2 regions of the Alteromonas sp. ABH4_457 genome follow, and region 2 is predicted to be linked to the other one. Evidence: predicted binding sites of a transcription regulator. Region 2 holds the regulator's gene; the other holds the start of a gene.
The links. The regulator LexA, encoded in region 2, represses DNA repair genes until DNA is damaged. The targets are predictions, from matches to a motif close to TACTGTATNNNNATACAGTA.
Positions count from the first base shown of each region.

Region 1: the regulator LexA is predicted to act here: its motif matches at 1,472-1,491, upstream of uvrD (DNA helicase II).

Region 1 is NZ_JBSWXN010000003.1:127,317-134,592, forward strand. Features, by position in the region: gene ACXAGR_RS07080 (helix-turn-helix transcriptional regulator) at 110-1,237, opposite strand; gene uvrD (DNA helicase II) at 1,544-3,715, shown strand; gene ACXAGR_RS07090 (GGDEF domain-containing response regulator) at 3,788-5,032, shown strand; gene rarD (EamA family transporter RarD) at 5,008-5,934, opposite strand; gene ACXAGR_RS07100 (magnesium transporter) at 6,048-7,276, opposite strand, start outside.
Region 2 is NZ_JBSWXN010000002.1:598,276-605,551, reverse strand. Features, by position in the region: gene ACXAGR_RS05850 (LysR substrate-binding domain-containing protein) at 1-3, opposite strand, end outside; partial or broken gene ACXAGR_RS05845 (helix-turn-helix domain-containing protein) at 19-186, opposite strand; gene ACXAGR_RS05840 (aldehyde dehydrogenase family protein) at 202-678, shown strand; gene ACXAGR_RS05835 (aldehyde dehydrogenase family protein) at 605-1,084, shown strand; gene ACXAGR_RS05830 (aldehyde dehydrogenase family protein) at 1,146-1,409, shown strand; gene ACXAGR_RS05825 (type 1 glutamine amidotransferase domain-containing protein) at 1,451-2,128, shown strand; gene lexA (transcriptional repressor LexA) at 2,386-3,012, shown strand; gene ACXAGR_RS05815 (serine hydrolase domain-containing protein) at 3,114-4,253, opposite strand; gene ACXAGR_RS05810 (YceI family protein) at 4,363-4,935, opposite strand; gene coxB (cytochrome c oxidase subunit II) at 5,343-6,428, shown strand; gene ctaD (cytochrome c oxidase subunit I) at 6,438-7,276, shown strand, end outside.

The DNA of each region.
Region 1 (7,276 bases), on a different contig from region 2:
TTTACAGCAGATGGTGCAAACCAGTGTCCGAAAACACCATGCAAGGCGATAGCGGTTACTCCTCTTACGACAAGCACCACGACAACAGATTTAAGAACAGGCAGACAGATTAAGCGAACTTCGGTGCGGTACCGGAAAACATGGCCAGCTTATCAATAAGGTTTTCTTCATTTTTAACGCCCATGGCTTTTATCAGACGTTGTACCTGAATATCCACCTCACCGGTAGTCAGTCCCGCAGCCGCTGCAATATCACGGTAGGAAGCGCACTTATACAACATGCGCGCAATCAATACTTCCCGCTTGTTAAGCGCGTAGCAAGACTGAATGTTCTGCCAGTCCGGTTTTCCTCTGGATACAATATTTACAACGGCTAACGGCTCACGCCGCTCCTCTTCTGCCTGAGAGGCAAGCCGGTGAATATGGAAGATTTCAATCACGTCCACGTTATCATCAACAACGTGCACCACTTCGTCCTTCTCAGCGCCTGATAGGCAAGCTTGAACTTTGTCGCAAAAACGGGTGTGCTGATGTGGCATGGCAAAAACAAGGCGTTTTTTGTTGAGCGCAACGGCTTTACCTGAATTCAGGTATTGCTCTGCCTGACTGTTACAGGCCTGCACCCTTAACTGGCTGTCACACACCACAAATGCCGTTTTAATGTGTTCGTAAACGCCCTGCGCCAGTTGTCTTTGCTGACGAAATATTTCTTCATCACGGAAGAAACGGGCTGCGCGGACAAAGTGCGGCACTAAACGTTTGAAAGCAACTTCTTCGTATTTTGAAAAATCGTCATCCTGCTCCGGACGGCATACACCAAGATATGCTTCGTAGCGTTCGTCCCGCAACACCAGTGCTGCCAGTGTTTTTTCTGCATCCAGCGGAGTCAGTACTTTCCCTGCAATAGCTGTAAAATATTCTGAACTTCGAAATGCGGGTGAACAGGTATCAAAGATATCCCCTTCATGAAGCCGGAAGAAAAAAGGTTTCAGGGCGGAGAGTGAAGATAAATCTACTTCAGGTGGAAAGGACGGGCAACCGTCACCGGCGGTCTTCATACGCCAGGCAACTTCTCTGTCGTTGATCACATCGCGAAGTACGAGAAATGTTTTGTTGGCCAGAAACACTTTATTGCACTGCGCCAGCACTCTGCCCCATTTACGGGTGAGTGCTGCGTCATAAATTTCGATAATCAGTTTATCGAAATCAATGGTTTCGTTATCTACGTTGTAATCCATGACTATCCCGTCATTTAAGGCGCAAAAAGGGCAAGGTTTCCTACCCTCCGCGCATAGCCATTTTATTTACGCTACGCACCCGACACCTTGAATACTATTTCCTGTGTGAATAGCACTGTACAGGTAAACTCTAACAAAGTGTATATTTTCCACACACTTAGCCTTTAGTCTAATTTTGAGACTTCTTTTTAACATCAGTCACATGGCACGGTAGAATAGTGATTCCCTTTGCCTTACTGTATAAATTCACAGCCTGCTCTGGCATAATCTGCCGGTCTGAAATTAATTACGCTGGTGATCTGCCCGATGGATGTATCTTTACTTCTCGACGACCTAAATGACAAACAACGCGAAGCCGTTGCTGCCCCTCAGTCGAACATGCTGGTGCTTGCAGGCGCCGGTAGTGGCAAAACACGGGTACTGGTTCACCGCATCGCCTGGCTGATGGAAGTAGAGAACATCGCGCCATTTTCAATTCTGGCGGTAACCTTCACGAATAAAGCAGCCAAGGAAATGCGCGGCCGGATTGAACATCTGATGAAGCGCAGCATGCACACCATGTGGATGGGTACCTTCCACGGCCTGGCGCATCGTCTACTCAGAGCACATCACGCCGAAGCCGGCTTGCCGGAAAATTTCCAAATTCTGGATTCTGACGACCAGTACCGGCTGATCCGCCGTATTCTGAAAGCGCTGAATCTGGATGAGAAACACTGGCCGCCAAGACAGGTACAGTGGTACATCAATGGCAATAAAGATGAAGGCTTAAGACCCCAGCACATCGATACCCATAACGATCATACCCAGCAGAAGATGCGCGATATTTATGCGGCCTACCAAGAGTCCTGTGACCGCTCCGGGCTGGTTGATTTTGCCGAACTGCTTTTGCGGGCGCATGAGTTGTGGGCCCGTAATCCGGAGATTCTGGCTCACTATCAAAAACGTTTCCGTGCGGTACTGGTCGACGAATTCCAGGACACCAATAACATTCAGTATGCCTGGCTTCGCATGCTGTGCAGCACCGGCGAAAACACCATAATGATCGTCGGCGACGACGATCAGTCAATTTATGGCTGGCGGGGTGCAAATGTCGATAATATACATAAGTTTCTGAAGGACTTCCCGAAGCCGGAAACCATCCGTCTTGAACAGAATTACCGCTCCACCAGCACAATTCTGAAAGCCGCAAACGCGGTGATCGACAACAACACCGGCCGGCTCGGCAAAGAGCTCTGGACTGACGGTGCTGACGGTGAACTGGTATCTGTATATGCCGGTTTCAACGAACTGGATGAAGCCCGCTTTATTGTGTCGCAAATTAAAAGCTGGCTGCAGCAGGGTAATGCCCTGAGTGAAAGTGCCATTTTATACCGCAACAATGCCCAGTCCCGTGTACTGGAAGAAGCGCTGTTGCATGAAGGACTGGCTTACCGGATTTACGGTGGTCTGCGATTCTTCGAACGCCAGGAAATTAAAGATGCGCTGGGTTATCTGCGCATGGTTAACCACCCTCATGATGACGCTGCCTATGAGCGGGTAGTTAATACACCCAGCCGCGGCATGGGTGAGAAAACCCTGTCAGCTATCCGTGAGACGGCCAGAGCGCACAACTGCTCGTTGTGGCAGGCCAGTAATTTGTTACTTACCGACGGTTCCCTGAAAGGACGTGCAGCTAACGCCTTGCAGAGTTTTATTGTACTGATAACCGATCTTGAACAGGCAATGGCAGATTTACCACTGGAAGAACAGGCCGACAAAGCTATCAAACATTCCGGCTTATATGCCATGTATCAGGCTGAAAAAGGTGAAAAAGCACAGGCACGCCTGGAAAACCTTGAGGAACTGGTCACAGCTTGTAAGCAGTTTATCGTGCCGGAAGAAGCCGATGAAATGACGCCGCTGAGTGCATTTCTGGCTCATGCCTCACTGGAAGCCGGTGAAACACAGGCTGACACCGACCAGGATGCGGTTCAGATGATGACCATTCACACCGCCAAAGGCCTGGAGTTTCCGCTGGTTTTTATGGCCGGTGTTGAAGAAGGCATGTTCCCCAGCCAGATGACCAATGATGAGCCCGGCCGTATGGAAGAGGAACGCCGTCTGGCCTACGTGGGTATGACACGGGCCATGAAAAAGCTCTTTATTACCTATGCGGAAAGCCGCCGGCTTTATGGTCAGGACAAGTATCACACGGCGTCACGGTTTATCCGCGAAATTCCTTCGGAATGCGTGGAAGAAGTACGGCTAAAATCAACTGTATCCCGCCCTGTTCATAACCGCTTTTCAAGGGCAACGTCTCACGAAAGTTTTGAACAAACCGGGTTTCAGTTGGGTCAGCGTGTCATGCACCGCAAATTCGGTGAGGGCGTGGTACTGAACTATGAAGGTTCCGGCGATCACGCCAGAGTGCAGGTGAATTTCGACGAATTCGGCAGCAAATGGCTGGTACTGGCCTATGCTAAATTGCAGCCACTCTAAATTTCACCTGCGGTCAGCCGATATTATTTAATTAACCGCTAAAGCAGCGATTTCATTCAACTGAGGCACGATATGCAAAGAAAAGTACTGGTCATTGAAAATAGCCAGAAAAGCTTGCAGCTCGTGTCCAAACTGGTGAAAAAAGCCGGTTTAATTCCCGAAGGGGCAAATTCTCTCAGCGAGGCACAGATGCGCTTTTCTGCGTCCATGCCTGAAGAATATCTTTGTGCCGTGGTAGCCTATGCGCTGCCTGATGCTCCTCACGGAGAAGCCATTGATTTCACCATCAATGCTTTTGTGCCCACCATTGTCGTTACCGACAACGCCAGCGACGATACCCGCAAAGCGATACTCAGCAGAGAAATTGTGGATTATCTGGTAAAGGAAAATCATCAGATCTATGACTATCTGAGCCGCCTTCTGGCCAGACTCGATAAAAACAAAAGTGTGGGTGTACTGGTGGTGGACGACAAGCGCAGCAGTCGTCAGGCCATGGTTTCCCTGCTCCGCCGACATAACTTCCTGGTCTACTCAGCCAGCGGACAAGCGCAGGCGCAGGAGCACCTTGCTGAACACCCCTACATTCAGTTGATGCTCATCGACTATAGCATTGATGATGACCAGGGCGTCCAGTACATTGCGGAATTACGCCGCGCATATGCTAAAGAAGAAATGGCGATTATCGGTATTGCGTCAGGAAAATCCGGTATTTTGCCGGCAACATTCCTCAAAAGCGGTGCCAATGACTTTCTGCGCAGCCCCTTCTGTCACGAAGAGTTTCTGTGCAGGGTGATGCAAAACCTTGAATTGCTGGAAAGCGTGGAAACCATCCGCCGGGTCGCCAATTCTGACTATCTGACAGGCCTGCCGAACCGCCGTCACTTTTTCTACACGGTAGCCACCCGCTACCGCCAGCATGTGGAACGCCAGTCACTGGCCCTTGTAGACCTTGACCATTTCAAACGCATTAATGACACCTACGGCCACGATGCCGGTGATGCCGTGCTGAAAACGGTGGCAGAGTTAATCAGCTCGCTGTTTAACGATGTACCGGCAGCACGATTCGGCGGTGAAGAGTTCTGTATTTATCTGCCGGATATGGCATCTGAAGATGCCCTCAGGCGGATTGAAAATTTCCGCGCGGTAGTTGCAGAAACTCCGGTACTCTACAAAGATAAGTTGCTTAGTGTGACAGCGAGTATCGGATTAATCAGTGCTTTCGATGACAACCTTGAAACCCTGCTCGGCGATGCAGACAAACTGCTTTACACCGCCAAATCTCAGGGTCGTAATCAGGTTTGCTCCCGCGCAATCTGAAGCTTTTTACGTTGCTGACGGTAGGCCCGCAACGAATCGGTACTGAATACCACCAAAGCCAGCCACACAAAAACAAATGTAACCATTTTGGTCATATCAAAGGGCTCGCCGTAAACAAACAGCGCCAGCATAAACATGATTGACGGTCCGATATACTGGAAGAACCCCAGCGTGGAATACATGATACGGCGGGCTGCGGCAGTAAAGCACAGCAATGGCGCAGTGGTTACAATACCCGCCGCAAACAGCAGTGCATTAAGTTGCCAGTCATTATGCAACATATTGCTGTGTTCACTGGCAAACCCTACCCAGTAAATCAGCGCGAAAGGTAACAACAGGGTTGTTTCAATGAAGAGTCCGGGCAATGAGTCCACCGCCACTTTCTTTCTCAACAAACCATACACACTGAAAGTCATCGCCAGCACCAGCGCAATCCAGGGAAGTTGACCATAAGTCACAATGAGAATAGTGACGCCGGTTGCAGCCAGACCAACCGCCACTTTCTGCGCCGGACGCAACACTTCACCCAGGAACAAACGGCCGAAGAACACATTGATCAGCGGATTGATATAGTAACCCAGACTGGCATCAAGCAAATGGTCATTGTTGATCGCCCAGATAAAAAGCAGCCAGTTTGCTCCCAGAAGTAAACCCGCAAAAAACAGCACCTGCATCACTTTGCGGCTGCGCAGTGCTGCCATCACCTTTGGCCCTTGCTTCAGTGCCAGCACTAACACCAGCAGAATGACCGCAGACCAGATAATTCTGTGCATCAGCACATCCATGGCCGGCAGAACATGAAGCTGTTTAAAATAGACCGGCGCTACGCCCCACATCATGTAGGCCGTGATGGCACAAATTACACCGGTACGGGTAGCGCGGGATGCTGCAAGGCTTTGCAAGTCGTTCAATGACGTTCCTTGTTAGAAGAGAAAGTTACATTGTCTCCTGCCGGTACAAACCGAAGCAAGTCTGTACCGGTAAAATGCCGGGCACTTATGATGGTCTGCCGGCGCTAGAGCAGAAACAGGGTACCCAGACCAAGAAAGGCAACAAATCCTACAATATCGGTCACGGTGGTGAGGATCACCGAGCCGCTGAGCGCAGGGTCGATATTCAGTTTTTCCAGCAACACAGGCAGAAATACACCGGCCAGGGCTGCTGACACGATGTTCACCAGAATTGCCAGACAAATCACCACGCCCAGCGCCGCACTTGAGAACCAGAAAGAGGCCACTATGCCAATAATGATGGCCCAGATCACGCCGTTCAGGCCGCCAACTTTAAGCTCTTTCATCATCAGGGCACGGAAGTTAGCTTTGGTTACCTGCCCAAGTGCCAGACCACGGACAATCAGTGTGAGTGTCTGGCTGCCGGCAATGCCGCCCATACTGGCAACCACCGGCATCAGCACCGCCAGTGCCACAACCTGTTGTAACGTGCCTTCAAACATACCGATAAACCAGGACGCCAGAAACGCTGTGAGCAGGTTGATACCCAACCAGAGTGCACGGTTGCGGGCACTCTTCGCGACAGGCGAGAATAAATCCTCGTCTTCATCCATACCGGCAGATGCCATCACCTGACGTTCATAATTTTCATTCACCAGCTCACTGGCGGACGTTACATCCAGCCGTCCCAGTAACTTATTGCAGTCATCCACCACAGGTAATGATGCAAAGCCCGAACGTTGTAATTGCAAAGACGCCGCGGTGGTATCGTCGGTCCCCTTAAGCACAGGCATATTCTCAACCGTCAACTCCACCAGAGGCACATGCTCCGGCGCGCCGAACACTTTGGTTAGCTTTACCGCTGCTGAAAACTGACCGGAGCGGTTGGTCAGAAAAAGGGTGTCACAGTGCCCCGGCACATTACGGCGGATAAGCCGCAATGCATCACGCACTTTTGCGTTGATAGGCAATACCAGTTGTTCGTGGGAGAGCCAGTGACCGATTTCGTCATCACTGAACTGTGTCGCTTCACGGAAGAATACCTGTTGCTGGGTATCCAGTGCTTTAAATGCGAGATCAATCAACCGTGACGGCAGTGAATCCATCAGTTCCAGCAGTGATTCAGCTTCGATGTCGGCAAACATCAGTGACCATTCACTGTCAGGCGTGGCGTCGATGAGGATTTCCCGCGGATCGCTACGCATCTCTACCAGCACGTCGATTTTTCTGTCCCGGGGCAAGCCTTCCCAGGTGGCAATCCGGTGCTCTACCGGTAACGATTCAAGGACTGTTG
Region 2 (7,276 bases):
CATTGATCGAGCTCTTGCTTAAGCCAAAGCCGCCTCAGCTACTTCCAGCTTATCACCAATGTCCATGGCTAATTCATCCGCTGTGGAGGTAGGCTCGACGCCACTAGAAGAACGCTCAAATAAAGGTCGCCCAATGGCCACCTCTAGTCCTGCAATGTGTTGTGATACAGCAGGTTGCGTCAAGTTAAGTGACCGCGCTGTATAAAATTAATCCGTGATAACCATAAAGCCATTGCTTCTGCCATGAGCGAAGATTTTGGACACCGTAGCTTATATCAGTCTTACGTGGCCGATATGGTAACAACCAGTAATATGTTGCAACACGCCATCGATAATCTCGATACCTGGATGGAGGCAGAACAAACCGCCTCACCTGATCCTGAAATGCACACTGAAATACAGTTTCAACCGTTAGGGATTGTTGGTGTCATTAGTCCCTGGAATTTTCCAATCAATTTAGCATTTGGACCGTTAGCTGGTGTATTTTCAGCGGGTAATAGCGCCATGTTAAAACCTTCTGAACTGACGCCTGAGACTTCAGAATTATTGGCTGAGTTAGTGGCCCGTTACTTCGGCCCTGAAGAGCTAACCGTAGTACTAGGGGATGCGTGCTGCTGCAGAGAACCTTGTGCCAGTGACTCTGGAACTGGGTGGAAAGTCGCCTGTTATGGTGGCTAAAGGTGCTGACCTGAGCAAAGCAGTTGAGCGCACATTAACGATTAAATCCTTTAATGCAGGTCAAATTTGCCTGTCACCAGATTACGTTTTGCTGCCTGCAGAGCAAACTCAAGCGTTCAAAGCTCAAGCGCGAGAATTTATGGGACAAACCTTCCCAAGCATTCAAGAAAATACCGATTACACCGCAATCATTAACGAACACCATTACCAGCGCTTAGTCGATCTATTAGAAGATGCACGTCAAAAAGGCGCAGAGATCATCAATCTTGCGCCGCAAAATGAACCGGCTTATGACGCCTCAAGCCGTAAAATCGCTCCGCATCTAGTGATTGGGACAACCGACGATATGGCAATCATACAGGAAGAAATATTTGGTCCATTATTGCCCATTCGTCTGTATCAATAAGAGGACGAGGCAATTGATTACATCAATCAACACCCTCGCCCTTTAGCCGCCTATTACTTCAATGAGGACAGCACAGCAAGTATTTGCACAACAAACGACTTCCGGAGCGCTGGTCATCAACGACGTCATGACCCATGTATCTATTGATGAGCTGCCTTTTGGTGGTGTGGGCGCGTCAGGTATGGGGGCTTACCATGGTATTCATGGCTTCCGCCAGTTCTCTCATGCCAGGGCGGTGGTAGTACAAAGCGAAGCGGGTGTATCAAATCTTCGATTGCGAGCACCGTATGCAGACAAACAAGCAGCCGTAGACGCTTTTTTTTAATCATTGATTCATCCATATTGTTAAAAGATAGAGAGGTTTATATGAAAATCTTAATGGTACTTACATCGCATAATGAGCTGGGTAACACCGGTGAAAAAACAGGCTTTTGGTTGGAGGAGTTTGCAGCGCCTTACTACACCTTTACAGATGCTGGTGCTGAGTTGGTGTTGGCTTCACCTCTGGGGGGACAACCACCTCTGGATCCGAAAAGTGATTTGCCTGATTTTCAAACCCCTGCGACTGAGCGATTTAAGCAAGACCAACAGGCGCAGCAAGTACTGGCGAACACTGTCAAACTTGAAAACGTGTCACACACAGATTTTGATGCGGTGTTTTATCCGGGCGGCCATGGCCCCCTGTGGGATCTTGCTGAGTCAGAACAGTCTGTTTCACTGATCGAAGCGTTTGAGCGGGCAGGCAAGCCAATCAGTTTTGTGTGTCATGCCCCTGGGGTCCTGCGTCATGTAAAAACTGATAACGGCGAGCCGCTTATCAAAGGTCGTAAAGTTACTGGCTTTACTAACGGAGAAGAAGCGGGGGTGGAGTTGACTGATGTGGTGCCATTCTTGATAGAAGATGAATTCATTCGTCTTGGCGGTCACTATGAAAAAGGTGCGGACTGGGAGCCTCACGTAGTTGAAGATGGCCGATTGATTACAGGCCAAAATCCAGCCAGCTCCGAAGCTGTCGCGCAAGCCTTGATTAAACAACTTGCATAATCTCCCTCAAATTTAGCCGGTGGCGTTCTGATTAGGAGGCCCCTGGCTAAAATTTCTTGATAAGAAGATACCTTTTTATTCCCAAGGAGAACTAAAACAGCGTATTACAATGTACAACTAATGCATATCGTTGCAATGAAAACCAGGCGCTGTTAACTGCGCCCCCTGAATAAGCGTAATAATTTCGCCGGCAGCCCTTGTCAAACCAGCGCAACTGTATATACTCACAGGAACTGTATAGAAAAACAGGGCTGTTTATGCGTCCACTTACTCCAAGACAAACGGAAGTTCTCGAACTGATCAAAACCACCATGCTGGAAACCGGCATGCCGCCCACCCGTGCGGAAATTGCGAAGCAATTAGGGTTTAAATCAGCTAATGCAGCAGAAGAGCATTTAAAGGCGCTGGCCCGTAAAGGTGTAATCGAAATTCTGGCGGGTACCTCACGGGGTATAAAGCTGAATATTCCGCTGGAAGCAGAAAACGATGAAGACGCAGGCTTACCGTTAATCGGCCGTGTTGCGGCAGGTGAACCTATTCTGGCGCAGGAACATGTGGAAATGCATTACAAGGTCGACCCTGATCTGTTCCACCCCCGTGCGGATTTCCTGTTACGTGTAAACGGTATGAGTATGAAAGATATCGGTATTCTGGATGGTGATCTACTTGCCGTTCACCGAACTACTGACGTGCACAATGGGCAGGTAGTTGTTGCCAGGGTTGATGAGGATGTCACGGTAAAACGTCTGGAAAAACGCGGCCGCGAAGTTTGGCTGCATGCAGAAAATGAAGAATTCGATACCATAAAGGTGGATCTTGCTGCTGAACCATTCAACATTGAAGGTCTGGCTGTAGGTGTAATCCGCAATGCTGACTGGATGTAAGTCCTTTCGCTAAGCGCGGTGCAATAACTATTGTGTGCGCTGGCCACAGCGCTAAAAATTGGAAGGGCGATGATATAAACCATCATCGCCCTTTTTCTTTACTATTGGCTGGTATGTGCAAAGTGCAGTGTCTTGAGCGCCAGCAGAAAAACATCAGCATTGTCTTCACCACTGACATTTTTTACTACAGTAACCGCTGTTTTATGTTCACGGCAAAGAATGGTCATTGTAATGCCGCCCATACTGCCACCTGAGTGCATCACTGCATCAGGAATATCGTCCATCAAAGCCAGCGCGCTCACGTTATCTTTATACGCTTTACGTTTTTTGTAATCGCCAAAACCGGTTTTCCAGCCTATGCCGAAGCCCACGGTTTCACCATTGTTAAGCCTGGCAGGAGTAAACATGGCGCGGGTAGTCTCTGGTTTCAGGTAATCGCTTGCCACATGGGCTACAGCAAACCGGACAATATCTGACGGCGTAGAAATAAAACCGCCGCCGGCCCATTTATAGCTGTGATCCGTTTGTGGCGCATTAATCAGCTCACCTTCGTGTACGGTGTAAGGTCTCGCCCGGTGATCGATGATGGTGTACTGGTCGTCAAATACCGTGTTGTCCAGTTTCAGCGGCGCGAACACTTCTTCGTTTATGATGGCGCGGAAATCCCGGGACGCGTCAGCCCCTTCCATTGCGGCACTGACCAGTGTCCAGGCAAACGTTGAATAACGGTGATCTGTGCCGGGTGCAAACAGCAGTGGATCATCTTTAAACATCGCCAGTGCACTGTCGATATCCGGATAACTTTCATTCAGAAGGAATTCATTGGCACCTTCTTTGTAGTGCCTGATGCCTGCTGTATGTGAGGTAAGCTGGCGCAGAGTAATGACCGGTTTATCAGCAGGCCATGCGCTGACGTATTCAGTTACCGGTTTATCCAGATCAATGTTGCCCGCTTCCGCAAGACGCATTAATCCGGCCGTAGCGATGAGTTTAGAGACACTGCCGATACGCACCTTGTGATCTGTCGTCATCGGTACATGGTTTTCCACGTCGGCAAAACCGTAGCCTTTAGCCATCAGCATGCCCTTATCGTTGCCCAGTGCCATGGTTATACCCGGCACTGTGTCATGACTTACCGCTTCTTCAAACAGAGCGTTAATAGCGCCGGAAGGAAGATCTTTGGCAAAAACAGAGGGTGTTAAAAATAACAGAAAAGAGGAGAAAACAGCGCGGCGCAACATAGAAGCAATCCCTGACAATAAAAACAATCAGACTACCGCAGTTAACAGGCCGCTACCAATAAAAAAGCCCGCTCGCGCGGGCCGGGCATCTGGACGGTGATGCGAAAACTTATTTAGCTTGTGCTTCTGTGGTGATGTGCAGCGTGACTTCGTCACTCACATTCGGTACATACATATCAATCCCGAAGTCAGAACGCTTGATGGTGGTCATTGCATCAAAACCTATCGCTTCTTTCTGTGTCATCGGGTGTACACCTGAACCATTCAGAGTGACATCCATAGTGACGGACTTAGTCACACCTTTGATCGTCAGATCGCCGGTCACTTCCATCGTCTTATCACCTGTCATTTCAACATCTGTACTGGTGAAGGTGGCAGAAGGAAACTTCGCTGCATTGAACCAGTCAGCACCGACAAATTCTTCATTCAGCTTTTTAACAAATGAATCAATGGTATCAATTTTCACCGACACATCGATTTTGCTGTCTTCCGGCGCGTCTTTGTCAAACACGATGGTGCCTTCAGCGCCGTTGATGGCGGCTGTCGGGTTAGAGAATCCGAAGTGATTCCATGAAGCGATAACGCTGGTGTGAGTAGGATCAATCTGATAGCTCACAGGCGCCGCGAATGCGCCTGCACTGATTAAACCTGAAACTAATACTGCCGGGATAAATTTATTCATTACACATTCCTTTCATAACGTTGATGTCACAAGTGTGAGGACGATTTACTTACCTATAATACGGCGTTCCTTAAATACGGATGTGTCGAAGATCTGAACGAAACATTCGAAATATCAGAATGAAGTGCTTTGACCCTGTTTCTGAGGCCACCCCGGCCATTTATTTTTTCAGAAAGACTAGACACAAGATGAAATCTGTTTAATTCTTATACCGTTGTTAACGAAAAAATAACAAAAATAGATAAAAATTAACAGGCGGATAGCCTGATACGACAGGGTCCTGTGAGCAGGGTATTACACAAGATCCTCCATCACGGAGGTGTTGAGTGAAGAAACTCGTATGTAACGCAATGATGGTTTGGGGGTTAGCGATGTCTGTTATTCCGGCGTCGCTGCAAGCAGAAACCATGGCAACATCAGACCGGGCAGGTGAAATCAACCTGAGACAAGGTGTCACAGACATCAGTGGACAGGTGTACGACCTGCATATGCTGATGTTCTCAATTTGTGTGGCCATCGCTGTGGTGGTGTTCGGTGTGATGTTTTACTCCATGTTCAAGCACCGTAAATCCCGGGGCGCCAAACCGGCGCACTTCCACGAAAACGTGAAAGTAGAAATCGCCTGGACAGTCATTCCTTTCCTGATCCTGATATTTATGGCCGTCCCGGCAGCACAAACCCTCATCGCGATGGAAGATGCCAGTGAACCTGAAATGACGGTTCTTGTCACCGGTTCCCAGTGGAAATGGCATTACAAGTACATGGACAGCGATGTGTCCTTTTACTCCATCATGGCCACACAGCGTGAGCAGATTGAGAACAAATTCGAAAAAGGGGAAAACTACCTGCTTGAGGTAGATCGTCCTCTGGTCATTCCTACCGGACAAAAAGTCCGCTTCCTGATCACCTCTGACGACGTTATCCATTCCTGGTGGGTGCCAGATTTCGCAGTAAAGAAAGATGCTAATCCGGGCTTCATCAATGAGGCGTGGACCAAAGTGAATGAGCCCGGTATCTACCGTGGACAGTGCGCTGAACTGTGCGGGAAGGATCATGGTTTCATGCCGGTAGTGGTGATTGCGAAGAGCCCGGATGAATATAAAAACTGGATGACAGAGCAGGAAGCCATTGTGAAACAGGCGAAAGAAGAAGAGCAGCGCCTGCTGGCCATGAGCATGAGCAAAGAAGAGCTGATGAGTACCGGCGAGAAAGTGTACAACGCGACATGCGCAGCCTGCCATATGCCTAACGGTCAGGGGTTGCCGGGCGTTTTCCCTGCACTTAAAGGCAGTCAGATGGTATTGGAGGATCAGAAAGCGCACATCGATATTGTGCTTAACGGTAAAGCAGGCACGGCCATGCAGGCGTTTGGCAAGATGCTGTCCCTGAAAGATATCGCTGCGGTGATTACCTACGAGCGTAATGCCTGGGGAAATAACACCGGCGATGTGATCCAGCCTAAAGACGTTAATGCAGTAGCAACCGGTAAATAGGAGCGTGCGATGAGTAAAGCAACTGAAACTATGACGCCGGAGCACATTGCGGCACATGATGAATATCACGATGATCACCACGGACACGGCGCTCCGGCAGGCCTGATGCGTTGGGTGCTGACAACTAACCACAAAGATATCGGTACGTTATATCTGTGGTTCGCCTTCATCATGTTTCTTACTGGCGGCGCGATGGCGATGGTGATCCGCGCCGAACTGTTCCAGCCCGGTTTACAAATCGTAGACCCGAATTTCTTTAATCAGATGACCACAGTGCACGGCCTGATCATGGTATTCGGTGCTGTCATGCCGGCGTTTACCGGTCTGGCTAACTGGCTGATCCCCATGATGATTGGCGCACCGGATATGGCATTGCCCAGAATGAACAACTGGAGCTTCTGGATCCTGCCGTTTGCATTTTCCATGTTGTTAGGTTCACTGTTCATGGAAGGCGGTGGCCCGGCTTTCGGCTGGACCTTCTATGCGCCGCTGTCGACGACATACAGCAGCGACAGTACCGCGCTGTTTGTGTTCTCAGTCCATATTATGGGGATTTCCTCCATCATGGGCGCAATCAACGTAATCGTGACTATCTTTAATATGCGTGCGCCGGGTATGACGTGGATGAAAATGCCACTGTTCGTCTGGACCTGGCTTATTACTGCATTCCTGCTGATTGCTGTAATGCCTGTACTGGCTGGTGCAGTGACCATGGTGCTTACCGATAAATTCTTCGGGACGAGTTTCTTTGATGCTGCCGGCGGCGGTGATCCGGTGATGTTCCAGCATATTTTCTGGTTCTTCGGGCACCCTGAAGTCTACATCATGATCTTGCCTGCTTTTGGCAT